2 regions of the Blautia sp. DFI.9.10 genome follow, and region 2 is predicted to be linked to the other one. Evidence: riboswitches for the same ligand, from Rfam matches in the RefSeq annotation. Region 2 holds a riboswitch; the other holds the start of a gene.
What was found. A riboswitch is a leader RNA that binds a small molecule or an ion and turns the genes downstream of it on or off. The one in region 2 is predicted to bind ZMP and ZTP.
Positions count from the first base shown of each region.

Region 1: it holds a riboswitch for ZMP and ZTP, as region 2 does, so the genes downstream of both, NE671_RS14810 (formate--tetrahydrofolate ligase) here and NE671_RS14335 (IMP cyclohydrolase) in region 2, are expected to answer to the same signal.

Region 1 covers NZ_JANGAA010000033.1:2,544-14,680, forward strand. The annotation lists gene NE671_RS14785 (TlpA family protein disulfide reductase) at 1-965, shown strand, start outside; gene NE671_RS14790 (CD1871A family CXXC motif-containing protein) at 993-1,145, shown strand; gene NE671_RS14795 (4Fe-4S binding protein) at 1,153-2,001, shown strand; gene NE671_RS14800 (helix-turn-helix domain-containing protein) at 2,065-2,793, opposite strand; gene NE671_RS14805 (sodium-dependent transporter) at 3,015-4,415, shown strand; ZMP/ZTP riboswitch at 4,656-4,737, shown strand; gene NE671_RS14810 (formate--tetrahydrofolate ligase) at 4,811-6,496, shown strand; gene NE671_RS14815 (methylated-DNA--[protein]-cysteine S-methyltransferase) at 7,098-7,631, shown strand; gene NE671_RS14820 (MGMT family protein) at 7,739-8,047, shown strand; gene NE671_RS14825 (MarR family winged helix-turn-helix transcriptional regulator) at 8,599-9,051, shown strand; gene NE671_RS14830 (MATE family efflux transporter) at 9,041-10,393, shown strand; gene NE671_RS14835 (putative ABC transporter permease) at 10,530-11,405, shown strand; gene NE671_RS14840 (biotin transporter BioY) at 11,486-12,031, opposite strand; gene bioB (biotin synthase BioB) at 12,133-12,137, opposite strand, start outside.
Region 2 covers NZ_JANGAA010000029.1:20,560-32,696, reverse strand. The annotation lists gene NE671_RS14340 (phosphoribosylaminoimidazolecarboxamide formyltransferase) at 1-864, opposite strand, end outside; gene NE671_RS14335 (IMP cyclohydrolase) at 903-1,616, opposite strand; ZMP/ZTP riboswitch at 1,703-1,784, opposite strand; gene NE671_RS14330 (peptidoglycan recognition protein family protein) at 1,882-2,598, opposite strand; gene guaB (IMP dehydrogenase) at 2,711-4,165, opposite strand; gene NE671_RS14320 (DUF6106 family protein) at 4,234-4,737, opposite strand; gene groL (chaperonin GroEL) at 4,851-6,470, opposite strand; gene groES (co-chaperone GroES) at 6,518-6,802, opposite strand; gene codY (GTP-sensing pleiotropic transcriptional regulator CodY) at 7,100-7,885, opposite strand; gene topA (type I DNA topoisomerase) at 8,032-10,104, opposite strand; gene dprA (DNA-processing protein DprA) at 10,180-11,067, opposite strand; gene NE671_RS14290 (YifB family Mg chelatase-like AAA ATPase) at 11,093-12,137, opposite strand, start outside.

The DNA.
Region 1 (12,137 bases), on a different contig from region 2:
ACGTAACCTGCAAGGCACAGGATTCTTATGAATATCCGTTTCTGGGACTGAAGCTTTCACTTTCGAAGGAGCTGTTAAAGCAGATCAAGGACCAGAGCATTGCAATGCTTACCACGGAAGATTTTGAGAATCAGACCAATGCAGTGACATATGCCTACGTAAGCTGGAGCAAAATGACAGAGGAACAGAAAAATGCCGAAATACAGAAGATGGGAACCGGATATGACGACTGGGTGGCAGGTCTGGACAGAATTGGTACAATTGGCGTTTATGACGAAGCTTCACAGAAAAAGCTGGATGAGATCACAGGCTGTACAGAGCATAAAGAGCTTGGAAGCAGCAGTGACGGGAAATACAAATATTATCTGAGCACCAACAAAGATGCAGATGAAAAGCTGACAAAGGAGCTGGAAAAGATCAAAACCGACATTACGGAAATGACACCGTATCAGAATATTTCCGTGTTTGACCAGCCACAGGATACCAGCGTCAACCCGGAGGATGTAAAATCTGTAGGAAAATTTGAAACAACAGGAATAGATGGAAAAACATATACAGAAAAAGTATTCAGTGACTATGACCTGACGCTGGTAAATGTTTTTACAACCTGGTGTTCACCATGTGTAAAAGAAATTCCGGAACTTCAGGAGCTTTATAAAGAAATGAAAGAGAAAGGTGTCGGAGTAGCAGGCGTGGTGCTTGATACTACAGATGAAAAGGGAAATCAGGACGAGGAGGCTGTAAAAAAAGCAGGCATTCTTCAGGAAAAAACAAAAGCAAAATATCCGTTCCTGATACCGGATACTACTATGATGAACGGCCGTCTGCAGGGGATTTCCGCATTTCCTGAAACATTTTTTGTTGACAAAGATGGAAACATTGTAGGCGATACCTATACAGGAAGCCATACACTGGACGAATGGAAGGAAATCGTGGAAAAAGAGTTTAAAAACGTTTCAAAGTAAAAGATGATCATTATGGAGAGTGGAAAAATGATTCGGAAAATAACAGAATCCAGGTGGATCGGACCTGCTCTGGCGGTTTTGGGAATTTTACTGATGATACTGGGAATCTGCAGGGGCGAAGTGTCTGTAGTTTTTACAAAAGCGATCAACATCTGTATGGAGTGTATTGGCATTGGATAATAAGAAGATGAAAATAAATGAATGGCCGCGGCATGGGATCCAGGCATTGTGGGCGGCCCTTACAAACAGTCACATATCAGGCTTTGTGACTGGAAAGATCTATACCGGAAAACTGAAAAATGTCTGTGTTCCGGGGCTGAACTGTTATTCCTGCCCCGGGGCAAGAGGGGCCTGTCCCATTGGTTCCCTTCAGGCTGTGATCGGAAGCTGGAACTTCAAGATGGCATATTATGTAGCTGGATTTCTGATCTTTGTAGGAGCGTTGCTTGGAAGACTGGTGTGCGGATTTCTCTGCCCCTTTGGACTGATCCAGGATCTGTTGAACAAGATTCCTTTTCCAAAGAAGATCCGGACATTTCGGGGAGATAAGCTTCTGCGAAAACTGAAATATGTGATCTTTCTTGTATTTGTGATCATACTTCCCATGTTTGTAGTAGATATCATGGGCCAGGGAGCACCATATTTCTGCAAGCTGATCTGCCCGGCAGGAACACTGGAAGGAGGTATCCCTCTGGTGCTGCTGAACAAATCCATGCGAAGTGCAGTAGGCTGGCTGTACATGTGGAAAAATACAATCCTGGTGATCACCATTATCTTATCAATTATGATATACCGGCCATTCTGTAAGTATATCTGTCCGCTGGGAGCTTTTTATTCGGTATTTAATAAAGTTTCCGTTTTTCGTTACAGAGTAGATAAAGAAAAATGTGTTCACTGCGGAAAATGCAGGAATATCTGCCAGATGGAGGTCGATCCGACGGAAAATCCAAACAGTACAGAATGTATCCGATGTGGAAGATGTAAAAAGATATGTCCGACACAGGCGATCCGGTGTGGGTTTGCAGGCAAACCCTGATACAGAAAAATACGAAAACGGTACAGCTTATAAAATATAAGGTGTACCGTTTTTTGCAGAAAACTACTTTTCCATATTATCTATCAGTAACATATTCAGCTGTTCCCAGCGCTTCAGATCTTTTTTTGTAAAAAGCAGCTGGTGACGGAACGCTTCGGTAAGCTCCTGTGGTTTTAAAGTGATCACACATTTGAATGCGCAGGGCATCAGATCCGCACTGGAAATCCCACACAAAAGTCCTGTTGTAAAATCTCGAAGCTCCAGAGGATTAAAAATGTACAGGAGATCTTCTTCCAGTGGGTTATACTGATTTACAAAGGAAAAACGGATCAGCATATCACTGTAAAGAACTTTTCCGGTGTAAAAAATCTCACTGCTTCTTCCGTTGGCAGAAACAGAACAGATCGTTAAGGTTGCTTCGTATTTTCCGGATTCGCCTTTTTTTTCATAAATATCGATGACGCCATCCTTCGTACGCTGATAGCGTCCATCGTAAAAGTAAAAATATAGCCGTTGTGCCTGAAAAAATGGGCTTTTTTGTCCTTTTCCCGGTGCATTGGACGGTTTACTGGCTGTTTCAGGAAGACCAGTGGTAAGCTGGGACATAGATACCTGGAGAATCTGGCTGATCTCATATAAAGTTTCGATATCAACGGAGATATCTCCATTTTCATATTTGCATACGGTAGCTCGACTTTTATGGATGGCATCTGCCAGATCTTGCAGAGTCATCTTTCCGGCTTTTCGGTATTTTCTTATTTGTTCACCTACATAACAGGTAAAATTACTCATTTTGTTTCCTCATACTATCTATTTTTCTTATTAATTTTTATTGTATACGATTATATCGGAAAAACCGGTATTTTGTAAAGTAGTAAGAAACTTTTTTGAAATAAAATTTCGTAAAAAGAAACTTCTGCCATTTGCACTTATCTTTATTTAAGGTAAGATATGGCTGTTAGGCTGAAGGTTTCAGCCTATATCAAATATATACTTGAAGAGGGGAAATTGAAATGAAAGAAAAAGGAAGTAGCTTTTCCGGCTCAATAGGCTTTGTCCTGGCGGCAGCCGGAAGTGCAGTAGGAGTTGGAAATATCTGGAGATTTCCATATCTCTGTGCCAAAGATGGCGGAGGACTTTTCCTGCTGGTTTATCTGGTACTGGTACTGACTTTTGGATTTGTACTGTTGACAACGGATGTAGCACTTGGGAGAAAGACAAAGAAAAATGCATTGAGGGCTTTTGAATCTCTTGATCCAAAGTGGAAATTTTTAGGACATTTAACGTTTATGGTTCCGGCATTGATCATGACCTATTATTCTGTTATCGGTGGATGGATTGTAAAATATTTTTTTACTTATATTATTTCTGATGGGAAAGATGCGGCTTCAGATGTATACTTTACATCATTTATTACATCAGATATTGCACCCGTTGTATTTATGCTGATCTTTCTGGCACTGACTGCCTGGATCGTATTTCGTGGTGTGGAAAAGGGAATCGAAAAGTTTTCCAGGATCATTATGCCGGGGCTGATTCTTCTGATTGTGATCATTGCGATTTTTTCACTGACACTGTCCCATACTGATACGGATGGAACTGTTCGCACCGGTATGCAGGGGCTGGCTGTTTACCTCAAACCGGATTTTCATGGATTGACGGTAAAACGCTTCCTGGAGATCCTTCTGGATGCGATGAGCCAGTTATTCTTTTCCTTAAGTGTATCTATGGGAATCATGATTACATATGGTTCTTATGTGAAAAATGAAGTTAATTTAAATAAAGCAACAAATCAGATTGAGATCTTTGATACCGGCGTTGCGTTTCTTGCAGGAATGATGATCATACCGGCTGTTTTTGTATTTCTCGGAAAGGATGGAATGGCTTCCGGCCCAAGCCTGATATTTATCTCACTGCCAAAGGTTTTTGATGCCATGGGAGTATTTGGCCGTCCGGTGGCAATTGCATTTTTCCTGATGATGGGATTTGCGGCACTGACTTCCTGCGTGTCTGTCATGGAGACACTGGTTGCAAACTGCATGGAACTTTATCATAAACCACGTAAGAAAATGTGTGGTGCTGTCGGGATTTATTCTCTTGTTACAGCAGTACTGATCTGCCTTGGTTATAACAAACTGTATTTTGAACTTAAACTGCCAAATGGTTCCGTTGGACAGCTTCTGGATGTGATGGATTATATCAGCAACAGTTTTCTGATGCCGTTTATCTCACTTTTGACAAGCATTCTGATCGGCTGGGTGATCGGCCCTGACTGGATCATAGGAGAAGTGGAACGAAATGGGGAACACTTCAAACGGGCAGGGTTATATCGCTTTATGATCCGTTATGTAGTGCCGGTTGTAATGCTGATATTATTCCTGGTATCTACAGGATTTGCAGATTTGATTTCATAAGTGTGGTAATATGTTTATGGCGTCTGGACAGTCGCATTAACGGATGACCAGTACAAGATACGATTAAATAACAGAGGATTTGATGAAAAAAGATATGTACGAATGTTGGAGAGAAAACTAATACATAGAACGGAAATGATTCAGAAAATTAGACTTAGCTCACTTTAAAAGTGAAAAAATAATTTGATAATTTCTTGACAAGTACTAATAAATATGTTAGTATTCAATCATCAAATTAATAAAGTCTTCGGTGACTGACGGAGTTGTGGGATAACCACGAGGGAGCCGGAGATTCGATGAGTCGACCGTCTGGGCAGTATTTGAAAAACTTCAGATACTGCTCTTTTTTATGGGATAAAAGATGCAGACGGTTGCAGCGGAGAAAGGAGAACATTATGGGATTTAAAAGTGACATCGAGATTGCACAGGAGTGCACAATGGAGCCAATTACCAAGATTGCAGAGAAAGCAGGTATTGATGACAAATATCTGGAGCAGTATGGTAAATACAAAGCAAAGATCGACTATAATCTTCTGAAAGAAACAGACAAAAAAGACGGAAAGCTGATCCTGGTAACAGCCATCAACCCGACACCGGCAGGTGAGGGAAAAACTACGACAACCGTAGGTCTTGCAGATGGAATGCAGAGACTTGGAAAAAATGTTATGGTAGCTCTTCGTGAGCCATCCCTGGGACCGGTATTTGGTGTCAAAGGTGGTGCGGCAGGCGGCGGCTATGCACAGGTAGTTCCGATGGAGGATATCAACCTTCATTTTACCGGTGATTTCCATGCAATCGGTGCGGCAAACAACCTTCTTGCAGCAATGATCGACAACCATATTTTCCAGGGTAATGAACTGAACATCGACCCGAGAAAGATCACCTGGAGACGATGCGTGGACATGAACGACCGTCAGCTTCGTAATGTAGTAGACGGACTTGGCGGAAGAACAAACGGTATGCCGCGTGAAGACGGATATGACATCACTGTAGCATCTGAGATTATGGCAGTTCTCTGTCTGGCAAGTGATATCAAAGATCTGAAAGAGAGACTTTCCAGAATCATCATCGGATATACTTACGGTAAGGTTGCTGAGCAGAAACCGGTAACAGCAGGAGACCTCCACGCAGAGGGTGCTATGACAGCACTTCTGAAGGATGCCCTGAAACCAAACCTTGTTCAGACACTGGAGCATGTTCCGGCGATCGTTCATGGCGGACCATTCGCAAATATCGCTCACGGATGTAACTCCGTAACCGCTACAAAGATGGCTATGAAGCTTGCTGATTATGCCATCACAGAGGCTGGATTCGGTGCTGATCTTGGAGCTGAGAAATTCCTGGATATCAAGTGCCGTATGGCAGGTCTTACACCAAGTGCCGTTGTTATCGTAGCAACCGTACGTGCTCTGAAATATAATGGTGGCGTTGCAAAAGCAGATCTTAACAATGAGAACCTTGAGGCTCTTGAAAAGGGTATCCCGAACCTTCTGAAGCATGTAAGCAATATCAAAAATGTATACAAGCTTCCATGTGTGGTAGCTATTAACGCATTCCCGACCGATACCAAGGCAGAGCTTGATTTTGTGGAAGCAAAATGCAAGGAGCTTGGCGTAAACGTAGCACTTTCCGAGGTATGGGCAAAAGGTGGCGAAGGCGGAATCAAGCTTGCTGAGGAAGTGATCCGTCTTGTTGAAGAGCCGAATGATTTCACATATGCTTATGAACTGGAAGGCTCCATCGAGGACAAACTGAACCAGATCGTACAGAAGGTTTATGGTGGAAAGAAAGTGGTTCTTACAGCAAATGCCCAGAAGCAGGCGAAACAGCTGGAGGCACTTGGATTTGGCAACTGCCCGATCTGTGTGGCTAAGACCCAGTACAGCTTAACAGACGACCAGACAAAGCTTGGTGCTCCGACAGATTTCGAGGTAACAGTAAGAAATCTTAAGATTTCCGCAGGTGCAGGATTTATTGTTGCACTGACCGGTGAGATCATGACCATGCCAGGTCTTCCGAAAGTACCGGCAGCAACCAAGATCGACGTAGACGAGAGCGGTAAGATCACAGGACTGTTCTAATATAAAGATTTTTTGAGGGGAATTCAGATAGAAAGCGGTAGAGCCTGCAAAAATAGAGGTTCTGCCGCTTTTTCTTATATTGTTGTCTATTGCTCATGGCGGCGGTCCAGCCATTTACAGATGTAGTGGCCAACAATGTTCCCGGCCAGAAGGGTAAAGAACAAAGCAACATATTTCTGCATGGTGTTCACCTCTTTCATTCAGGATTGTATCTGCATTATATCATATTTCGAATGAAAATAATTGACTTTTTGCGGTGAATGGACTATGATGTGTGTAGCTAAAGAAAGTAATTATGCTTATCATGGGCAAAGCAAAACCCTCGGAAGTGGTCGAGACTTCCGGGGGTTTTTGTTTCGTTTATGTAAGGTGGTTTAATCCTTTCAGCTGGAGGTTCGGCAGCAACAGCATTATAGCATGTTCAGAACAAAAATGGTATAATATTATAAATTGTCAAGAATGTCAGCAATCTCCTGCTGCTTGTTGGGATAAAACTCACAATGTAGAGGAAAGTGCAGAGGGGACGCGCATGTGACATTTGCGTTAATTAAGAGGAATCCTATAGAAAAAATTGTAGAGATAAATGAATGTGGGGGGAAATATGGTATACACATGCAAATATAAATCGCTAATCGGAGATATTTTACTTGCCGCAGATGAAATCGGACTTACCGGTCTGTGGTTTGAAGGACAGAAATATTTTGCAAATACACTTCCGGAAGATTATGTTCCACAGGAAACGAAAATTCTCACAGAAGCAAAAAAATGGCTGGATGTATATTTCTCCGGTGAAGAACCGAAATTTACTCCGCCACTTCATCCCACCAGTTCAGTATTCAGACAGGAAGTGTGGAAGATTTTATTACAGATTCCCTACGGACAGACGATCACATATGGAGAAATTGCGCGCAGAATTGCAGTGATGAAAAACACTTCCCATATGTCCGCCCAGGCAGTAGGCGGTGCGGTTGGACATAATGAAATTTCCATTATCATTCCCTGCCATCGAGTCGTAGGAACAAATGGAAGCTTGACGGGCTATGCCGGAGGAATTGACAAAAAAATTTCACTTCTCAAGCTGGAACATACAGATATGAGCCGTTTGTTTATTCCAAAGAAAGGAACTGCACTGTAAAACTCAGGCTGAGAGGACGGTCTGGTGCAGGCGTCCACGAAAAGACAGATATTTTATTTATGAAAGCATGCTATGAAAATTGCCAGCAGGATTTCGGAGGAATAATTATGGGAAAAATACTGGATGAAGATTTAATCTACGAGATACTGTCCGTGGTGGAAGAGATACCTGAGGGAAAAGTGGCCTCCTACGGACAGATCGCACGTCTGATCGGGCGGGATAAAAATTCACGTCTTGTAGGAAAAGTCTTAGGTATGGCAGAATTTTACGGGAAGTATCCCTGCCACAGAGTTGTGAACCATGCAGGGCGTACTGCACCAGGCTGGAGAGAGCAGAAGATGCTTCTGGAAGACGAGGGTGTGGAGTTTAAGGCAAATGGATGTGTAGATATGAAGCAGTATCAGTGGGAGGAGTAGTGTTTTATGAATTATAGAAAGTAGAAATATGATGCAGATCCCGGAGCTTACAGAAGTTCTGAAGCTGAAAGCAGGGGAAAACGGTCTGGAGTAGTCTGTACGATGGGGCTATTTTGCAGACTGCCTGCAGTGCATCAAAAGTGAATACAGGATTGAATAACTATATCCATGGAGGAGAATTCGTAGTTCTGACAAATCCCAGTGTCACCAACGACAGCCGGAAACTCGTGCTGGAGGAAAAGGACAGAAACGCCGCAGAGCAGTTGTCTTCCTCTATTCTGGATGCAGAACATTTAAGCCGAGAGCGTGATGGCACAGGCCAGATATCTGAACCTTGCACCGCTTACTATGACCGATGAGCAGATGGAGAAAGGAATTGAGATCTTTGAAGCTTCTCTGAAAGAGGCATTAGAAGCATAGATTAATAGAAAGTTACTCTGTAATAGAATGCTACTCTGTAACAGAAAAATAAAACATGCTTGACAAACCATAAATTCCTCGTATAATTATCAATGGTAATTAACGAAGATAATTATATAAGGAGTTTTTTTATGACAAATGAAAAGATCAAGCGGATGTTTGATGCGTTTTATCAGGCAAAGCGGATCCGGGATATGCTTCCGCCACTGCCTCAGGGGGTGATGCCATCCTACATACAGTATCTGGATGTGATCCATTCTCTGCAGCGGGAAAAAAAGGATATCCGGCTCTCTGATATCAGTGATGCCATGAACCTTCCGCGTCCGGGTGTTACCAGAACAGTGAAAGAAATGGAGGCAAAGGGATATCTTCAGAAGCTTACGTCTCCGGATGACGGGCGCGTTACTTACATTTCCATAACAGAAAAAGGAGAGAGGCTTTCCAGGAAGTATGATCAGGATTATTTCAGCAGTCTGGCGCCCTATCTTTCAGAGATTTCCGAAGAAGAAGCAGACAATATGATCCGAACCATCGGGAAATTTTATCAGATTATGTGTGACAGGAGGGAACATTATGACAAATGATAAGGCAGATTTTACCCAGGGAAATATCCTGAAGAAGCTGGTTGCATTTATGATGCCGGTACTCGGTGCGCTGATCCTGCAGGCTGCCTATGGTGCGGTCGATCTTCTTGTAGTTGGAAGATTCGGTTCCACATCCGGACTGTCAGCGGTTTCCACCGGAAGTCAGGTACTGAATCTGGTTACCTTTGTAGTGATCCAGTTTGCTATGGGTATCACAGTTCTGATCGCACGTTATCTTGGAGAAAAAAGACCGGAGCAGATCGGCTCCGTTATCGGTGGGGCTGCAATCGTCTTTACCATGATCTCTATCGTGCTGTTTATTGTTATGGTAGGCTTTGCACATCCGATTTCCATGCTGATGCAGGCACCGGAAGAAGCGGTAGCGCTGACTGCATCTTATGTACGGATCTGTGGCAGCGGAATTTTCTTTATTGTCGCGTATAACCTACTGTCTGCTATTTTCCGTGGCCTTGGTGACAGTAAATCTCCGCTGCTGTTTGTGCTGGTGGCATGTATTGTAAATGTGATCGGAGACCTGGTACTGGTAGCCGGCTTACATATGGATGCAGCAGGAGCAGCTATTGCTACGGTTTCTGCTCAGGCCTTAAGTGTTGTATTTGCAGTAGTTCTGCTGATAAAGAAGAAGCTTCCGTTTACCATTACAAAAAAAGATTTCCGGCTGAATCCTCAGTGCAGACGTTTTCTTAAGATCGGACTGCCGCTGGCACTTCAGGAATTCCTGACACAGATTTCATTTCTGGCCTTGTGCGCATTTGTCAATCGCCTGGGTCTGGAAGCATCCTCCGGTTACGGAGTTGCATGTAAGATCGTAAACTTTGCCATGCTGGTTCCAAGCTCCCTGATGCAGTCCATGGCCTCCTTTGTTTCACAGAACGTAGGAGCAGGAAAGCCGAAACGTGCGAGAAAATCCATGCTTACGGGAATTGGAGTTGGCCTGTCTGTGGGATGCCTGGTATTTATCCTGATCCTGCTGAAGGGTGATGTGCTGGCAGGATTCTTTTCAATAGATGCCGGCGTTATCCAAAAGGGCTTTGATTATCTGAAGGGGTTTGCTCCGGAGACACTGGTAACGGCTGTTCTGTTCAGTATGATAGGCTATTTCAACGGAAACAACCAGACCATATGGGTTATGGTCCAGGGCCTGATCCAGACGCTTCTGGTACGACTTCCAATGGCGTACTTTATGAGTATCCAGCCGGATGCCAGCCTGACAAAGATCGGTCTTGCAGCACCGGTATCTACCACAGTGGGAATCATTCTGAACATCGGATTCTTTCTGTACTTTACCCGTGTGAAAAAAGAAATTGTTTCGGAAGAATGACCGGATAAAGGGATGTAAATGAGAGGGGTGATATGATATAATCAGAATCACCCCGGCAGAGGTGATGGTACTGACCCCTGAAATAGCTGCCGGAATCTTGACAGCTGTAAAGGAGGAGTACAGGATGATTTGCGGGATGACGTATTTTCAGATATGTCTGTATTTTTTGTTTTATTCTTTTGGAGGATGGGTCGTTGAAGTTATCTTCCATGCAGTAACCTTAGGAAAGGTTATAAACCGGGGATTTCTCAACGGTCCGGTATGCCCGGTGTACGGATTTGGTGTACTTTCCGTGTTTGCATTGCTTAATACGCTTCAGAGCGGCGGACATCAGATGAGTGAGGGAATGATCTTTCTGTTTGGAATCGTTCTTGCAACTGCGGTAGAGCTGGTTGCCGGATGGCTTCTGGATGTATGCTTCCATGCAAGATGGTGGGATTATTCTAATAAGCCGCTGAATTTTCACGGCTATATCTGTCTTGAGTTTTCCCTGATATGGGGACTTGCCATTGTGATGGTCGTAAAGGTTTTTCAGAAGTATGTGGAGCGTCAGGCTTCTCATACACCTTCCACACTGGAATGGGTTGTTATGGCAATTCTGTATGCGGTGTATCTGGCTGATCTTATTGTAACAGTGGCGGTGATCCGCGGACTGAATAAGAAGCTTACCCGACTGGATAAGGTACGTGCGGATCTGCGGATCGTGAGTGATAAGCTCAGTGATACTCTGGCAACAACTACCATTGATACAGCACAGAAGGTGGGAGAGGGAAAGGTTCAGGTTGCTCTTGCTAAGGCAGAGCTCAGAGATGCGACTGTGGCTCAGAGAGAAAAATCTGCCGAAATGCTTCGGATGAAGAAAGCGGAGCTTCAGGCACAGTTTGATGAGCTGTCAAGCTCTATCACAAACCATACGGTATTCGGCCAGGGAAGAATCATTAAGGCTTTCCCGGAGATGAAGCACAGAGATTATTTTGAACTGATCCAGGAACTGAAGAAAAAACTCAGATAAGAAAAATGAAACGCGATAAAGAGGCAGCAGGAAATGTTGGAAATTTCCTGCTGCCTCTTTTGGCGTATCAGAGCTTCAGCTTATCGGATCCGTTTCTTTATCATTGGTCCGATGATCATGGCGATGATCATTTTTATGAGATCTGCCGGGATAAACGGAATTACACAGATTCCAAGAGCTGCTTTGAAAGTGGAATCTGTAACGATGCAGAACCATACAGTTCCGAAAAGATAGCATACAATTGTTCCTGCGATCATACCAACGAGCTGGATCAGAGGCTTATGGCAGTTGTCAATTACCAGTCCGGCAATAACAGCCATAACGATAAAGCCGATGATGTATCCGCCTGTAGGACCGGCCAGCTTTGCAGGGCCGCCGGTAAATCCGGAAAATACCGGAAGACCTACAAGTCCAAGCAGAAGATAGATCAGATAGCTGATGGTTCCTTTTTTCCATCCGAGAAGATACAGGGACAGATAGATGGCAAGATTGGTAAATGAGATTGGAACCGGACCGATCGGAATGGACAGCGGCGCAAGAATACAGGTGACAGCTGCCATAAGAGCGGTCATGGTGATCTCGTAGGTTTTTGTACGTGGTGCAGAGACAGTATTTGTCTGATTCATATTAAAAGAGCCTCCTTTGAAAAAGGTAATATATTTACTGGTTTGGGTAAGTAATGAAATGCTGTAAGTGTGTATGACAGGTCATATGTCCATAAGGATGCTTACG
Region 2 (12,137 bases):
CTCCGCACGTGTGATCGTGTCTTTAAACGGAAGCTCCAGTACCTTCGGACACTGACGGAGATACCAGTTATCTGCCTTCTGACCTGCAAGGCGTGTACAATGTACACGGGACTGCTGTCCTGCACCAACGCCGATAGCCTGTCCGTCCTTAACAAAGCATACAGAATTGGACTGTGTATATTTCAGGATGATCAGAGAAACCTTCATATCTCTCTTGGCTTCTTCCGTAAGCTCTTTATTCTCTGTTACAATATTGGAGATCAGCGCATCATCAATTGCCAGCTCCTGGCGGCCCTGCTCAAAGGTGACTCCAAATACCTGTTTGTGCTCCAAAGGTTCTGGAACATAGTTTTCATCGATCTGGATCACATTGTAATTGCCTTTTTTCTTCTGCTTCAGAATTTCAAGAGCCTCCTCTGTATATCCTGGTGCGATCACACCATCAGAAACCTCTCTCTTGATCAGCATTGCGGTATCTTTGTCGCAGACATCAGAAAGAGAAATAAAATCACCAAATGATGACATACGATCTGCACCTCTTGCTCTTGCATACGCACATGCAAGCGGGGAAAAATTCTTCCAGTCCATATCACCTACCCAGTAGATCTTTGCCAGTGTCTCATTCAGCGGAAGTCCGATGGAAGCACCTGCCGGAGATACATGCTTAAATGAAGTTGCTGCCGGAAGTCCGGTTGCTTTCTTAAGGTCACGTACCAGCTGCCAGCCATTAAAGGCATCCAGGAAGTTGATGTATCCTGGTCTTCCGGAGAGTACCTGGATCGGAAGCTCACTTCCATCTGCCATATAGATCTTTGATGGTTTCTGATTTGGGTTACATCCGTATTTTAACTGTAATTCTTTCATGAAAAAGCTCCTCCGTTCTCTGTGATATCCCTATTTTCTTATTTATTCTTGTTTACGATCCTGGATTCATATTTTCCTGTCTCAATGTCAATAAAACGAACAAAGAGAGAAACTTTATTATCCTGGTTCAGGCTCTTCCAGAGGAGATCCGTAAACTCATCAATATCGCTTGGGATCTCTACCAGCTTCGGCTCTCCCTCGAAACTTGGAAGTGGATTTCCATCGCATTTATAAGTATGGATAAAACGTCCCTGTCCTGCCGCCGCATTCTCATAGGCAAATGTATAACGAAGACAGGAATCCGGATTTCCGTTATTGCTCTTTAAAATAGACATCGCATAATTGAATTTACCGTCTTCAACATGAAGAACACCTGAAATACGAGGTGTATAGTTCGGCGCATCCGGCTCAAACTCTCTGCTGCGGAGAGACTGTTCAAAGGTGAGCTGTCTGTCCATTCCCTCATAGATCGTATCTGTCTGATCACCGTTTGTTACGATGGTCTTATTTCCAAGGACACGTACCGGTGCATAAATGATCAGGCTCGGGTCTGTAAGCTTGGACGGATCAAAAGCCTGTGTACGGATTCCTTCCCCATCCTCAACAAAAATACGGTTTCTGCTGTTCTCGCTTCTTCCCATAATAAAATATGCAGTAACTGCATGTTTCCCGTCAGCGGAACGTCCGATCACAATTCCTCTTCCCGGATAGGAATTTTCTTTCAGTTCTTTTTCAAGTGAAAATGTCGTCATTTTTCACAGTCCTCCTTGTCTAATGTAAGGCCCGGGGCTTATCCCAGGATATGAACGGTAACAAAAAACCGCCTGGACACCCCTTATCAGGCTGCCCAGGCGGTCGGCTTCTCACTTCACTGCACTCCCTGTAGGTAATCCTACTTTCCGCCAGTCATGCAGCTTCTGCTGTTATACTACAATACTTCTTCTTAATTTTCAAGCCCCTATTTTCAGAAATTATTTTTCCAGACTTCTTGTTGCTCACAAAATAAACAATAACACTTTATTTCCCCTGTAATGCATAATCTGTCTGGATCTGTGCTGCAATGTCTGATTTCATCTGGATCCATGCATCGGGATTTTCCACGTAATACTTCGGACAGTCTTTACCTGTGACATCATAATGACGGATCACCTGATCCGAAGTCAGTCCAAAGCGTGTACAAAGCCACGCTGTCAGCTTTACCGCCGAATCATAGGTTGCTGTATTAAACTGCCCTGTTTCATCCGGATGGCAGCATTCAATGGATATGGTATCTACATTTCTGGAATTTGTGGCATAGGATATTTCTGAAGTGGGAATACATTGTACCACTTCTCCCTCCAAACCTATCACAAAATGACTGCTGACTTTGTTGTCCTGCGTTGTCGCAAGATTTTCAAAATAATTCCGGTTGGATATGGCAGTAGATCCCGGATTGGCCGTATAATGAATGGCTATATAATTTACCTGTTCGATAGAAATCTGTGGTCTGGAATAGGAATTCGGTGTCAGAAGCTCCACATCAATAAAAGGTGCTCCTTCTGCCTGCCATTGTTCCGGTCCGCCATTTCCGCTGGCATTCCCGGATATTTCTTCCTGTCCGGACTGAGTTTCACTCTGTTCCATGCGCATCTCAAAAAATGCGTATCCTAACGCACACGCAGCAAAAGCAACGATCACAATGATACATATCAGCACAATCCTCTGTAGGATCTTGATCGGGTTCTTTTTTCTCAAAGACTTCTTTTTTCTTCTGGAAGACCCGGAGGAAGTTTTCTTTACGGAAACAGGCCGCCCGCTATGGGACGGCCTGGGTGACTTTTTACCGGTCTTACCTTTTTTTCCTTTATTATTCATCTACACTGTAGTTTGGAGCCTCTTTTGTGATATGGATGTCATGTGGATGTGACTCCTTGAGAGATGCAGCGGAGATCTTAATGAATCTGCCTGTTGTTTTCAGCTTCTCAATGTTCTCTGCTCCGCAGTAACCCATACCGGATCTTAAACCGCCAATTAACTGGAATACGGTATCCTCAACGTGTCCTTTGTATGCAACACGTCCTTCAACACCTTCTGGAACAAGCTTCTTGGCGTTCTCCTGGAAGTAACGATCCTTGCTGCCGTTCTCCATAGCTGCAATAGATCCCATTCCACGGTATACTTTATATTTTCTTCCCTGATAGAGCTCGAATGTTCCCGGGCTCTCATCGCATCCAGCAAACATGCTGCCCATCATGCAGACATTGGCGCCTGCCGCGATAGCCTTGGTGATGTCTCCGGAATACTTGATTCCACCATCTGCGATGATCGGGATTCCGTAGCTGTTGGCTACTTCATAGCAATCCATAACAGCAGTAACCTGCGGTACACCGATACCTGCAACAACACGTGTGGTACAGATAGATCCAGGTCCGATACCAACTTTAACTGCATCTACACCAGCTTCGATCAGTGCCTTGGTAGCTGCTCCTGTTGCAACGTTACCTGCGATAACCTGAAGTTCCGGATATGCAGCCTTGATCTCGCGGACTGCTTTTAAGATATTCTCAGAATGACCATGTGCGGAATCAATTACGATTACATCCACATTCGCTTTCACAAGTGCATCTACACGTGCAAGTACATTGGCTGTGATACCAACTGCCGCACCACAGAGAAGACGTCCCTGTGCATCCTTGGCTGCAAGCGGATATTTGATCTGTTTCTCGATATCCTTGATGGTAATGAGTCCTTTTAAATTAAAGTCGTCATCTACAATGGGTAATTTCTCCTTACGGGATTTCGCAAGGATCTTCTTGGCATCCTCAAGTGTGATTCCTTCCTTGGCTGTGATCAGTCCTTCAGAAGTCATGCACTCCTTGATCTTTCTGCTGAAATCTGTCTCAAATTTAAGATCACGGTTTGTGATAATACCTACAAGCTTTCTGCCTTCTGTGATCGGAACACCGGAAATACGGTATTTCGCCATCAGATCATTGGCATCTTTCAGTGTATGCTCCGGTGAAAGATAAAATGGATCTGTAATAACACCGTTCTCAGAACGTTTAACCTTATCAACCTCTTCTGCCTGTGCTTCGATGGACATATTCTTGTGGATGATACCGATACCACCCTGTCTGGCCATGGCAATTGCCATTCTGTGCTCTGTAACTGTGTCCATTCCCGCACTCATCATGGGGATATTCAGCTTTACTTTCTTGGTTAAATACGTTGAAACATCTACCTGATTCGGAATCACTTTAGAATAAGCCGGAACCAGCAGGACATCATCAAACGTAATGCCTTCACCAATAATAGTACCCATTGCATTTCCTCCCTTTGTGTAAGATATTTTAAATTTGTGAACTAGTGTAACAAAAAACAAGATTCATGTCAATCCAAAAAAACTTTACTCGGTGCAGAATTTTTCATGGTATTGGCAAGTTCATCATCCAGTTCCAGGATCACCTTGCAGGTTTCTCCGCTGTCTCTTACGATCATGGCATAGCGCTTATGATCCTCAATACCTGAGGAAAAGTCTATGGTTTTCATCTTCTGATTTCCGTTGTAATAATCCATTCTGTGGGATTTCAGAGGTGCCACAAGATCAGCCTCCGCAAGCTGAAGTGATTTTACTCTTTTCCTCTTTGACTTGGACATGATCATATCAATATCCAGTTCCCCGTTAACAAACAGATATTCATATTCCAGGTCTGTTTTCGGAATTACAAAATAGCATGCAACACCAAGAGCGATAGCCGGAACCAGAAGAAGTGCATTCAGCACCAGACCTCCCAGAACCATGATCACGGTCAGTGCAATAAGACCGTATTTTATAGCAAGATCCTTCCCTGTCTGTTTCTTCTTTACCAGAAGTTCTGAATATAAGTCACTCATTTGCTTCTTCCTTTCGTAATTTACTGATTTCTTTTGATTATAACACAAAAAGAGAGCCGCGTCCATGACGCAGGCCCTCTCATTTTGTAAATTATTTACCTGCCTGCTTGAAATTACATCATTCCCATTCCCGGGTTTGGTGCCGGAGCAGGAGTATCCTCTTTGATCGTAGAAACTACAGCCTCTGTTGTAAGAAGTGTAGATGCAACACTTGTTGCGTTCTGAAGTGCACTTCTTGTAACCTTTGCAGGATCAAGGATTCCATTCTCAACCATGTTTACATATTTCTCATTCAGAGCATCAAAGCCTGTACCTACCTCAGACTCTCTTACCTTGTTGATGATAACAGCGCCTTCCAGTCCTGCGTTTGCAGCAATGTGGAACAACGGAGCCTCAAGGGCTTTCAGGATCACATAAGCACCTGTCTTCTCATCTCCCTCAAGTGTTGCTGCAAGCTTTGCAACCTCTTTGGAAGCATGGATGTAAGCAGATCCGCCACCTGCGATGATACCTTCCTCAACAGCTGCTCTTGTTGCTGCAAGAGCATCCTCAAGACGAAGTTTTGCTTCTTTCATCTCTGTCTCAGTAGCAGCACCTACACGGATAACAGCTACGCCGCCAGCCAGTTTTGCAAGTCTCTCCTGAAGTTTCTCTTTATCAAACTCGGATTTTGTCTCCTCGATCTGCGCACGGATCTGTGCAACACGTTTTGCAATGGCATCTTTGTCACCGAGACCATCAACGATAACTGTGTTCTCTTTTGCAACTTTAACAGATTTTGCACGTCCAAGCTGCTCCATCTTAGCTTCTTTCAGGTCAAGACCAAGCTCATCGGAGATCACCTGTCCGCCTGTCAGGATCGCGATATCCTGAAGCATCTCTTTTCTTCTGTCACCATAGCCAGGAGCTTTTACAGCTACTACCTGGAAGGTTCCTCTCAGTTTGTTGACGATCAGAGTTGTAAGGGCCTCACCCTCAACATCCTCAGCGATGATGAGAAGTTTCGCACCGGCCTGAACAACCTGCTCAAGAAGTGGAAGGATCTCCTGGATATTGCTGATCTTCTTGTCTGTGATCAGGATGTACGGATCATCAAGAGTTGCCTCCATTTTCTCCATATCTGTGGACATGTATGCGGAAATATATCCACGGTCAAACTGCATACCTTCTACAAGGTCAAGCTCTGTATGCATGGTCTTGGACTCCTCAACAGTGATAACACCGTCTTTGGAAACTTTCTCCATAGCATCAGCAACAAGCTGTCCAACCTGCTCATCACTTGCAGAGATTGCTGCTACGTTAGCGATCTGCTCTTTGCCGTTGATTGCCTGGCTCATGTTCTTGATCGCTTCTACTGCAACATCTGTTGCTTTTTTCATACCTTTTCTGAGGATGATCGGGTTGGCACCTGCTGCCAGGTTCTTCATTCCCTCATGAACCATTGCCTGAGCAAGTACAGTCGCTGTTGTAGTACCATCACCTGCTACATCGTTTGTCTTGGATGCAACTTCCTTGATGATCTGAGCACCCATGTTCTCGAATCCGTCCTCAAGCTCGATCTCTTTTGCGATGGAAACACCATCGTTTGTGATAAGCGGAGCACCGAAAGATTTGTCAAGTACTACGTTTCTTCCTTTCGGTCCAAGTGTTACTCTTACTGTATCTGCAAGTTTATTTACACCAGCTTCAAGTGCTGCTCTTGCTTCTGCGCCATATTTAATTTCTTTTGCCATGATAAAATGACCTCCTATTTATATTGATATACGATAAGATGTTTATATTATTTAATAACTGCCAGGATATCTTCCTGTTTTACAATGATGTAATCCGTACCATCCATCTTAACTTCTGTTCCTGCATATTTGGAGTAAATAACAGTGTTTCCGACTTCTACTTCCATCTTTACTTCTTTGCCATTTACAACTCCGCCAGGACCAACTGCGATAACCTCTGCCTGCTGTGGTTTCTCCTGTGCCTGTCCCGGAAGTACGATTCCGGATGCTGTTGTCTCTTCTGCTTCAACCTGTTTTAATACTACTCTGTCGCCTAAAGGTACTAACTTCATGATCTATGTTCCTCCTTTATAAGTTTCATCTTCGTCTGCTAGCACTCACTTTATACGAGTGCTAATCACTATGGCTATATTAGTGAATTTCGCATATTTTCGCAACCCTTTTAAGATATGGTTTTTCTATATTATTCTGGTTTTATCTCTTTTATGCTCTTGTTTTCTCTTGTTTTCTTAATTTCATTATTTATTTTAATTTTATGAAACAGACAAAAAAGAGACTCCCACGCTAGCGGGAAGTCTCTTTTGTCACGTTCTTTATCTTATATCAAGCATCTGACAGTGCTGATCACATTATGCCTTCTTGCTTCTCTGTGCTTTTATCTCCTCAAGCTCATCAAAGATCACTTCATTAAGAACTTTAATGTAAGTTCCCTTCATACCGGATGAACGGGATTCGATCACACCTGCACTCTCGAATTTACGCAGTGCATTTACGATCACGGATCTGGTGATACCTACACGGTCAGCGATCTTGCTGGCAACCAGGATACCCTCATCCCCATCCAGCTCATCAAAAATATGGATGATCGCCTCAAGTTCTGAGAAGGACAGTGTACTGAATGCCGATTTAACGATCTGCTGTTTTCTGTCTTCTTCTGCGTTCTCGTCATGAACCGCACGCATCATTTCCAGGCCAACAACTGTTGTACCATACTCGCTGACGATAATATCCTCAATATCATAGGGATGATCATTGCGGTACATGAATAACGTTCCCAGTCTCTCACCTGCAATATCGATCGGATTCACGATTCCCTGATAATTTCCGGGTACATGCTCAAAGCCAAGTGTCTGGAGATTGACATTCTCCTTTGTGGAAAGAACACCAAGAAATCTCTCATTCAATAACGGGTCGATATGTCCGCCGATCTTGTCATCGATCAGCTCTGTGATCTCATCCACACCCGGGCAGATACTGACTCCCAGAACCTTACCTTTCTTACTGAGTACCAGGATATTGGAACTTAAGGTTTCCATGAGCACCTGGCAAATGTCGTTAAACACTACCTTGCTTGAGCTGCTGTTATGCAGAAGCTTATTGATTTTTCTAGTTTTATCTAGCAACTGAACGCTCATTTTTCCTCCTTTCACTTTCGTACCTTGAAAGAAATCGTTTTTCTAGTCTAATATTACACGTTATTCTGGAAATTTACAAGACATTTTTATATTTTTTTTATTTTTAACGGGATTTTCTGAAAATTAATAGAAAAGCATTTATTCAATCAATCTTCATCTTTTGGTTTTTGTTCCACATATCCGCAGGTTTCCTGGCTGCAAACCAGCTTATTTCCCTTTTCGAGCATATAATTACCACATTTCGGACATTTCTTTGCAGAAGGTTTCTGCCAGGACATAAAATCACATTCCGGATTATTCTCACATCCGTAATATTTTCTGCCTTTTTTCGTTTTTTTCATGACAATTTCGCCGCCGCACTTCGGACATGCAACACCGATCTTCTCATAATATGGTTTTGTATTACGGCAGTCCGGAAATCCGGGGCATGCAAGAAATCTTCCATGAGGACCGTACTTGATCACCATGTTGCGGCCACAGTTGTCACAGATCACATCCGTAACCTCATCCTGTATATCAACTTTCTCAAGCTCTTTCTCAGCCTCATCCACATCATGCTTCAGATCCGGATAGAAGTTACGTACAACCGTTTTCCACTGTACGGTACCTGCTTCCACGCAGTCCAAAAGCCCCTCCATAGTTGCTGTAAAGTTTACATCCACAATACTTGGAAAAGCCTGTTTCATAATATTATTAACAACCTCTCCAAGCTCTGTGACGTAAAGATTTTTCTGTTCCTTGGATACATAGCGTCTGCTGATGATCGTTGTGATGGTCGGCGCATACGTACTCGGACGTCCAATTCCAAGCTCTTCCATAGTCTTTACAAGTGAAGCCTCTGTGTAATGTGCCGGCGGCTGTGTAAAATGCTGCTCCGGCTTCAGTTCTTTCAGCTTCAGCTCCATACCCTTTTCAAGACTTTGACTTAAAACATTGCCCTTTTTGTCATCGCCCTCTTCTGTGTACACAGACATAAAGCCATCAAAGGCAACCTTGGATGCTGCAACCGTGAACACATACTCACCTGCTCCGATCTTGACAGACGTGGTCTCATAACGTGCCGGTGCCATTCTGCTCGCCGCAAAACGTCTCCAGATCAGCTGATATAAACGGAACTGATCCCTGGTCAGGGATTCCTTCACCAGAACTGGTGTCCTCGCAATATCTGTAGGACGGATCGCCTCATGAGCATCCTGTATCTTCTGTCCGTTTTTGATTGCCTTCTCTGTCTGAGAAACATAATCCAAACCATACTGCTCAGAAATATAAGTTCTTGCTGCTGCATCTGCTTCCTCTGAAATTCGAGTAGAATCTGTACGCAGATAGGAGATCAGACCTACCGTACCACTGCCTTTTACATCCACACCTTCATATAACTGCTGTGCCAGGCGCATAGTCTTCTGCGTAGAAAAATTCAGTGTCTTGGCAGCTTCCTGCTGCAGAGTACTTGTGGTAAACGGAAGGGGAGCGTTTTTGATCCTCTCACCTTTTTTTACTTCTGTGATCTCATATTTACAGTCTTCCAGACTTTTCAGAATCTCATCCATTTCCTGACGGTTTCCGATCGGAAGTTTTTTATCTGTTCCATAGAACTTGGCTGTCAACGGTTTCTTCTCACCCTTTACCTGAAATTCACCCTCCAGGCTCCAATATTCTTCAGGAATGAATGCATTGATCTCATCTTCTCTGTCACAGATGATACGCAGTGCCACAGACTGTACACGGCCTGCACTTAAACCTCTTTTTACCTTGGCCCAGAGCAGCGGACTGATGGTATAACCTACCATACGATCCAACATACGCCTTGCCTGCTGTGCATCTACCAGATTCATGTCCAGTTCCCTGGCCTGCTTGATGGACGCCTTAACTGCTGTTTTTGTTACTTCATTAAATGTGATCCTGTGCATCTTTGCAGTATCTGTCTTCAAAGCCTGCATCAGATGCCAGGAAATTGCTTCTCCCTCACGGTCAGGGTCAGTTGCAAGATAGATCTTATCTGCTTTTTTTGCTTCTTTACGAAGTTTTGCAAGAAGCTCACCTTTTCCTCGTATTGTGATATACTTCGGTTCAAAATCATTGTCCACGTCAATACCAAACTGGCTCTTGGGAAAATCCCTCACATGACCGTTGGACGCTTCTACTGTATAATTTGCCCCCAGAAATTTCTTTACTGTCTTCATTTTAGCAGGTGACTCTACTATCACCAGATTTTTGGCCATTTTACCTCTCCTAATCTCATTCTGCCTTCCTGTCCGGCTTAAAAACTCCTGCTAAATCTCCGGGCAAAAAAGCATTTATTCAAGTCTGATATAATACTGTCTCCCGGTTTCCTTCACAAGCCCCATCAAAATAAGCTGTCCCAGGATCCCGGCTGTTTTTCCCGGTGAAAAACCGGTTTTTCTGATAATATGATCCAGATTTTTTGGTCGTAAATCGAGACAACTATACACCAAATCCAAATCCGTTGCAAGTCCCAACTTGCTTTTTTCAGACAAATTTGTCTTTTTTTTCACAGATAATCCCCACTCATCCAGAAGTATTTCCGGAGAGTATGCAATTCCTGCTCCGTCGTAGATCAGCTTGTGACAGCCTCTGCTCAGCGCATCATTTACCGCTCCTGGAATGGCGTATACCATCTTCCCCTGTTCCAGTGCACAGGCAGCTGTGATCAGTGATCCGCTCTTTTCTTTTGCTTCCACCACAAGCACCAGATCTGCCAGTCCGCTGATGATCCGGTTCCTTGCCGGAAAATAATATGCCCTGCCTTTGGTACCTGGTTCATATTCGCTGATAATCCCTCCGTTTTTTTCGGGGATCCTCCGGTAAATACCTCTGCTGGATGAAGGATAACAGATGTCCACACCATTTCCCAGCACGGCAAAGGTCGGGGTACCACCTTCCAGAGCACCCTTGTGGCCCTCAGCATCAATGCCGGCCGCCATACCGCTGATCACCTGTACCCCATGTTCGCTTAAGAATTTTCCGTAATTAAAGGCCTGTATCCGTCCGTAAGGACTGCACAGCCTTGCTCCCACGATCGCCGCTGTAGGTTTGGCATCATCCGGAAAGCTTCCAATGTAATATAATTGTTTTGGCATACCGGGAAGTTCCTTAAGTCTTGCCGGATAAACACTACTGTCCTTCCGGGCACACCGGATCCTTGTTTGCTGTATTTCTTCCATATAAAATACCTTCCTTTTTTCTGTTTTATGACCAGTATTTCTTATCATATGCCCGGTAAGCCAACGCCTCGCAGATATGTTCTTCCTTTATCTTTTCGGAAGATTCCATATCCGCGATGGTCCTGGCCGTTTTCAGGATCTTATGATATGCTCTGGTACTGAATTGAAACTGCTCATATGCCTGCTCCAGAAGTTTGTCTGCCCCTCCCGTCATTACACAGTATTTTTCCAGTTTTCTTCCGTCAAGCTCCCCATTGAAGCAAAATTTTTCCTTTTTGTAACGTTCTCTCTGGATCTCCTGTACTGCTTCCACCCTCTTTCTTATTTGAGCAGAGGATTCCCCTGCAATTTTCTTTTTCATTTTTGAAAAACTCACTGCCGGAACTTCCGTGCAGATATCAATACGCTCCAGGAGAGGCTGGCTGATCTTTCCAAGATAATGCGTGATCTCCCCTGATGTACAGCGACATCTGTTCATATCCGGGTAAAATCCGCAGGGACAGGGATTCATCGCTGCCGCCAGCATAAAACTGGCCGGAAAAACATAGGTTCCGGCAGCTCTGGACAGATGGATCTCCTTATCTTCCAGCGGCTGACGCAGGATCTCCAGGCTTTTTCTGGAAAATTCCGGCATCTCATCCAGAAAAAGAACACCTCTGTGTGCAAGAGTGATCTCCCCCGGCCCCGGTATCCTGCCGCCACCTGCCAAAGCCTGAGGGGAACTGGTATGATGCGGACTTCGAAAAGGCCTCTGCCGGATCAGCGGATCTTTTTCCGTGAGAAGTCCTGCCACACTGTATACCTTGGTGATCTCCAGGCTTTCCTCAAATGTCATCTCCGGCATAATGGTAGGCAGACGTCTTGCCAGCATGGTCTTTCCGGATCCTGGCGGTCCGATAAAAAGAATATTATGAAAACCGCTCACTGCGATCTCTGCCGCCCGCCTGGCTCCTTCCTGCCCGCAGATGTCCGCAAAATCAACCTTTGGTATTTCCGGTTTGTTTTCTATTTTTTCTTTTTCCTGATACGCAGCTGTATAAGTGATTGGGTCTCTCAGACACCGGATCATG